2 regions of the Brevibacillus sp. GCM10020057 genome follow, and region 1 is predicted to be linked to the other one. Evidence: predicted binding sites of a transcription regulator. Region 1 holds the regulator's gene; the other holds the start of a gene.
What was found. The regulator LexA, encoded in region 1, represses DNA repair genes until DNA is damaged. The targets are predictions, from matches to a motif close to CGAACATATGTTCG.

Region 1 (3,411 bases):
TGGACGCTGTCAAAGAACTCATCCACTGTTACCCCGGAAGAAGAGAACCATATGAGCGGAGTAAAAGGAGCAAGTGGCCCCACATCACCCCAAATCCCTCCTGCTGAAATGGTATCTTGCTTAACCAGAAGCAATGGAAGTCCGTATTGGTATGCCATTGCAGGTTCAATCTGCAAGAAAGGGGAATAAGGTTCGCCTTGAGCAGTTGACCTTGTTGGCTTCAGTAGAGCCGCTGCCGTACCGTAACTGGAGTTGATCATCGTGCGGATATTTTCCAGGGTAGTATTCGGGTACTGGTCGGTATTCGGGATCGTTCTGGGAAACAGAAGTACCTTCTTGATTTCCTTGAACATTCGGATGATAAATTGTTGCTCCTGAGAGAACGGGGGCTGCGGCGGTCCGAGAGTAAACAGGTTCTGATGGCTGAAAAAAACCGGGATTCGGAAAAAAGCGCTTGCGGCATCATTTAGATCGGTCATATCTGCGTAGGCTTGTTTATACTGCTCGTTGGACGAAGTTTCCTTTGCGGGAATGTCAAGATGTTTCTCCTTCGCTTTTTCTTTACTCAACTTGAATCACCTCCACGCGATAACATATTCTGATAGAGCGATGAAAGATTGGACAAAAATACGCGTAAGAAAAAAATGGTTACTACTCTATGAGGGATGAGTCATTCGCGTAAGTAAAAACGGTTGGAAACTGGATGATGACAGAGTGCGACGGTATACACTTTCTACATCCCGAAACTGTGGCAACGGGTTCTGCAAAGTCCGTTTGTGGGGATGTCTCGATTGCAGATGAAGCTGCAACGAAACCGAGCGTCACACGTATACCTTACAAAGAGGAGGGGTGGCTGTGGAAATCTTGTTGTGGGTTCTTGTCGCGGCACTGTTCGTGCTAAGCATCGCAGGCATTTTTCTCCCGGTGTTGCCGGATACGATATTGTTGTGGGGAGGATTTTTGCTCTACCAGTTTTTCATCGCGGAACCGGGGTCCGAGCTGCCTGCGTCGTTTTGGTGGGGAATGGCGGCCATGAGCGTGCTTTTATACGGGGCGGACTTGCTTACGAACATGTATTTCGTCAAGAGATACGGCGGCTCGAAATGGTCTTCGCTGGCGGCAGTTCTCGGTATTCTGATAGGGATTTTTGCTTTCCCGCCGCTGGGCATGATCATTTTGCCCTTCGTCTTCGTCGTCCTGGTTGAGTTGTTCGTGCAACAGCAGCCGCTGGAGCGGGCGATCAAGGCGGGCTTCGGCTCGCTGGTCGGGTTTTTTGGCAGCGCCGTGGTCAAAGTGGTGCTGCAGGTGACGATGATCATCTGGTTCTTCCTGGCGATGTAAGGACAGCCGGAAGTTTGCGGCTGTGTCGGCGATGGCAGGAAGTCGCGCGGCGGCTGGTCAAAACGCCAACGGACTTTGTGACAGGTCGTGGACCTAGATAAAAGTGACGGCGTTTGCATAATTGACGGAAATAACAAAATCGCCACGTCTATTTCAAAGAAAAAAGGACAGCCTCAGCTGCCCTTTTTCCTTTTTATGCGATTAGTGGATGAGGCGGTAGACGCCGATGACTTTGCCCAGAACGGTGACAGAGTCCAGAATGATCGGCTCCATCGTCGCGTTTTCCGGCTGCAGGCGGAAGTGGTTTTTCTCTTTGAAGAAGCGCTTGACTGTAGCTTCGTCTTCATCTGTCATGGCGACGACGATATCCCCGTTGTTAGCAACGTTCTGCTGGCGCACGATCACGTAATCACCGTCGAGGATGCCAGCTTCGATCATGCTGTTTCCGGAGACGCGGAGCATGTACACCTTGTCCGAGGTAACAATATTTTCCGGAAGCGGGAAGTACTCTTCTACATCTTCAATCGCGGTGATCGGTTGTCCGGCTGTGACTTTCCCGATGACGGGCACGCGAACCACGGAATCTTCAAAATCATCCTGGAAGCGGTCATCCTCGGACAACAGCTCGATTGCGCGAGGTTTGGTAGGGTCGCGGCGGATCAAGCCTTTCTTTTCCAGGCGAGCCAAGTGTCCGTGGACGGTAGAGCTGGATGCAAGTCCGACAGCCTCTCCGATCTCCCGTACGGAAGGCGGATATCCTTTGTCGCGCACTTCTTTCCGGATGAAATCAATGATAGCCTGCTGTCGATTTGATAGTTTTGACATAGAAGACACCTCGGTTTTCTCGAACATGTTTTCCTATATTATACCATGGGAGCTTGCGTTCGACAAACATAAGTTCGATTATTTGTTGACATGAACATACGTTCTCCTTTATGATGGAAACAAGAAAACAGAACGTACGTTTGCAGGAGGGATTCATGTGTCTGTCATGACTGTACATAACCGCTTTGAGAAACAGGAAGTCGAGAAAAAGCCGCTTCGCCGCGCAAGATTGGGGATCACTCGAGGTCATGCGATTTTGTTCCTCGCCACCTTCGCTCTCTTTTTTTACTTGCTGACCGAACTGGTGTTTGCTTCTGGCACTGAAGAGGCATTGCCGGTAAAAGAGGTTACGGTGCGGGCAGGAGACAGCCTGTGGAGGCTGGCGACCCGTTATCAGGAAGAGGCGCACATGGATGTGGCTGAGCTTGTGACGGCGATCCGGGAGGCGAACGAGCTGGAGAGCGTGATCATTTATCCCGGGCAGAACCTGAAGATTCCGCTTGCAGCCGCTGCCGAGTGAGGGGCGGGTGTCCGATCTGCTTGCGTCGTGTACATGTTGTGGTATAATGGAGCGGCATTACTTACAGGTGGGGAGGAACCGGTCGTGGTATCTGATGCAGAAATCAAGCGGATTAATGAATTGGCGAAAAAATCCAAGGAATCCGGGTTGACCGATGAAGAAAGGTTCGAACAAAAGCAGCTTCGCCAAAAGTATATCGACGCCGTAAAGATGTCGCTGAAGGCGAATCTGGATTCGATCCGCTATGTGGAAGACCTTGAAGAAAATGACCGAAAACAGTAAGATATCATGTGTTGATAACAAAGACATCCTTGCTTGACGCCGGGATGTCTTTTTATTCCGAAATCGGGGAGCGGGTTTGAGTTACATGTTGCTTGGCTGTCAGTGGAGCCAGCCGTTTGATAGCGAGGAACGAGGGGAGGGACGGGTATGAGTACCCAGCATCGGGATTACGAACAGGAACAGAAGAAGCTCGATGAAACGATCGCGATCATCGACAGGGAAATCGCGCAATTGCGCGAGGATATTCGGGAAGCGACGGACGATTACGTAAAGCAGGTCGTGAATTCCAAAAAGGCAAAAGACTTGCGATACCTGGAAGATCAGGGGCGCGAGAAGCCTTACTTTGGCAGGGTTGATTTTCTGAAAGACGAAGTATACGAACTCGATCAGGTGTACATAGGCAAACGGGGGATTGTGCGCAGTGACACGTTTGACTCGGTCGT
Region 2 (3,411 bases), 230 kb from region 1:
CTGCTCCCTGCACTGCAAGGCTTGTTTCATATTTCTACTGAACTCTCTGGCTGGATGGTGGGCGCCTATGCGCTGGGCTATGCCGTCTTTGCGCTGATTGCGGGACCGCTTTCCGATGGCTGGAACAGAAAGACAGTGATGCTCTTCGGCATGCTGGGCTTTTCCGTCGCGACGATTTTGTGCGGCACTGCCACAGGCTTTTGGTCGATGTTTCTGTACCGCTTTTTGGCCGGCATCTGCGCAGCTTTTGTCTCGCCGCAGGTCTGGGCGACCATTCCCGCGCTGTTTCCGGTCCCCAAAATTGCCAAGGCAATGGGCATCGCGGCAGCCGGCCTGGCCGTCTCCCAGGCTTTTGGTGTGCCAATCGGAAGCCTGCTGGCGTCCGTCCACTGGTCGTATCCGTTTTTTGTCATCGGCGCATGCTCGCTGCTGCTGGCGATTGCGATCTTTTTTGCCATGCCTGACATGCGGCCGAATCCCGGTCATGGCGAGATGGGCCCTCTCTGGAAGCGGTACCTCCCGCTGTGGACGAATTGCGTGGCGCGGGGAGCTTTCCTGGCGTACTTCCTGTTTCAACTGGGGAATTTTGCAGCCTTCGCTTTTATCGGAAAGTGGATGACGGACCGCTTTCACCTGTCGATTGGGCAGGTAGGGTACGTGATGATGTTTCTCGGACTGGGAAACTTGCTGGGAAGCATGACCAGCGCTTATGTGCTTTCTGCCATCAGCCGTTTTCGTGCGATGCTCGCGGGCCTGGTTTTTCTGGCGTGTTGCTTTGTCGTCCTTCCGTACCTGCCGTCTGTTTCCGTGGTGGCAGGCGCGTATTTTCTTATCTTCACCTTGCTGGGAATCCTTTTTCCGCTCATGATGGGGCTGTTGACTTCGTTGAACCCGGCGATACGCGGCACGATTTCGAGCCTGGCCAATTCCGTCATGTACGCTGCCACGACTCTCGGATCGTGGATCGCCGGTCTGCTTTACGCGGCGTTTCGCGGTTTTTTCGCTGTGGCCGTCTTTACGGCTGTCTGCTTTGTCGCTGCGCTGGCCGCTTTTATCGCCAGCGGCGCTTTGCGCATGCAGGAGAAGCCAAAGCGGGAGCTGGCGCCTTGATGCGGGAGACGGAATTTGGAAAGAGTTACCGGAAAAATTTCGCGGGAGAAGGTATAAAAGCGAACGTTTGTTTGCTATACTAGAAATGAAGTTCATATGAGAACACCAGTTCTTATTTAGGGGATGTCGATATGGCCAATGCGAACAAACGGATCGTTTTTTTGGTCGATATGCAGAGCTTTTATGCCAGCATCGAGAAGGCGGCCAATCCGCAGCTGCGGAATCAGCCGATCGTCGTGGCGGGAGATCCGCAGCGGCGCAGCGGGGTGGTCCTGGCAGCATGTCCGATTGCCAAATCGTACGGCGTGGTCACGGCAGAAGCCTTGTGGCAGGCGCAGCAAAAGTGCCGCAGCCTCGTGGTGGTCCGCCCGCGGATGGAGATGTACATTCGCATCTCGATGCAAATCACCCGCATTTTTGAATCGTTTACAGACAAAGTCGAGCCGTACTCGATCGACGAACAGTTTCTCGACGTGACCGGGAGCGTGCACCTGTTTGGCGACGTGCTGCAGATGGCGGAGCAGATCCGGCGGCGCGTCTGGCTGGAGACCGGGATCAACTGCCGGGTTGGGATCGGGGAGAACAAGGTTTTGGCCAAAATGGCCTGCGACAACTTCGCCAAGAAGCGGCCGGAGGGCTATTTCTGGCTCAAACGGGAAGAGCTGGCCGACACGCTCTGGAAGCTGCCGATCGAGAAGCTGTTCGGGGTGGGCTCGCGGATGAAGCGCCACTTTCACCGCATGGGGGTGTACCAGATCCGGCAGCTGGCGGAAATGGAACCAGCCGTGCTCGCCCGCCGTTTCGGAGTGAACGGCGAGGTGCTGTGGCGTACCGCACGCGGAATAGACGATTCGCCCGTCTCGCTCCAGGCGTACGATACGCAAAAAGGGATCGGCCACCATATGACGCTGCCGCGGGACTATCATACGGCGGCGGAGGTCAAGGTCGTGCTGCTGGAGCTGTGCGAAGAGGTATGCCGCCGGGCGCGGAGCAAGGAACTGATGGGCTCGGTGCTGTCTGTCGGCTGCCGGGGAGCGGATCTGGATGCGGCGACTGGCTTTGGCAGGCAAATGAAGCTGGCGGAGCAGACCAACGACGCGATGACGCTGTACGAAGCGGCTTGCTGTCTGTTCGACCGGCATTGGCAGCAGACGCCCGTGCGCAGCATCGGCGTCACGCTGGGTCAGCTCGTGCCGGACAATGTCCTGCAGCTTAGCCTGTTCGCCGACCAGCACAAGCGCCGCTCGCTCGCCCGTGCCATGGATGACATCCGCAACCGCTACGGTCAGGACGCGATCCTGCGGGCCGCCTCCCTGCAGCAGTCAGGCCAGGCGAAAGAGCGTGCCCGCAAGATCGGGGGGCACTACAAGTGAGCGGGCAGCAGGAGTGGACGGGCGAAGGGGAGCAGGAGCTGATGCGTCTGTACGTCCTGTTTGGCATCCTGTTTCGCGTGGTCATGGTCGACTGGGGGAAGGTCCGAAACGTGCCGCTCAAGCTGTCCTACCAGGCTGTGTTTGACTGGGTGCTGCTGGAGCTGTCCCGCTGGGCGGAGCGGCAGCATCATCAGCTGCGTCGCCTGCTGCGCCAGCGGGGATGCGTGGTGGTCAGCTACCGGCGGCAGGGGCATGTCTACGTCGTGCAATACCGGCAGCGCGGGTATTTGCGCGAGGCGTGTTACTCCATCGAAATCTTGCGGGCCGAGTGTCAGGAGCTGGTCGGCAAGTGGGTCGCACAACATCAGCGAGGAGAGAGGATATCATGAGAGAGACGCGTGTGTCGAAGAAGGATAACCTGTTTGCTTCCAGCCGGTTCGTACTTCCCGAGCACCGGGAGTGGTACGCGCGGATCAAGGAGGAGGAGCGCCGCTACGTGCCGCCCCAGCTGGATTTGGATCAGCTGGGAGAGTTGAGCGAGCGGGTGTGGCAGGCGTACCAGACGGGCAGCGGCCTGACGCTGACCTACTACGACGGCCACGAGCCGCGCCGCCTGTCTGCCCACGTCGTCCACATCGATCAGGAGAAGCGGCGGATCAAGCTGCGCACGGACGGCGAGATCCACTGGATTGCGTTTGCGCGCTTGCTGCAGGCAGAGTTGCCGACGGGCTTTTGAGCAGATCATTCAAAAAATCGACAAACTTGGGCCTCTTGCCAATGCGCAAGCGGCAAAAAAGCGCGTCTGCATGATCAAATGGCACGCATGGCGATGAGGCGCGTTTGCGGAAACGAAAAGCGGTCAAAAACAACCGTTTTTCGCGTTTTTTTGGCTTCCCTGGATTTTGCCAGAACGAAAGGTTTCCCTGTA

Region 2: a site for LexA is predicted at 1,171-1,184, ahead of dinB (DNA polymerase IV). Genes of this name have one in related genera too.

What each region holds. Positions count from the first base shown of each region.
Region 1 is NZ_JBHUJW010000043.1:460,479-463,889, forward strand. Features, by position in the region: gene ACFSO0_RS15895 (hypothetical protein) at 1-569, opposite strand, end outside; gene ACFSO0_RS15900 (DUF456 domain-containing protein) at 856-1,341, shown strand; gene lexA (transcriptional repressor LexA) at 1,543-2,166, opposite strand; gene yneA (cell division suppressor protein YneA) at 2,333-2,686, shown strand; gene ACFSO0_RS15915 (DUF896 domain-containing protein) at 2,771-2,968, shown strand; gene ACFSO0_RS15920 (HelD family protein) at 3,116-3,411, shown strand, end outside.
Region 2 is NZ_JBHUJW010000043.1:234,039-237,449, forward strand. Features, by position in the region: gene ACFSO0_RS14765 (MFS transporter) at 1-1,110, shown strand, start outside; gene dinB (DNA polymerase IV) at 1,242-2,483, shown strand; gene ACFSO0_RS14775 (YhjD family protein) at 2,480-2,872, shown strand; gene ACFSO0_RS14780 (YolD-like family protein) at 2,869-3,219, shown strand.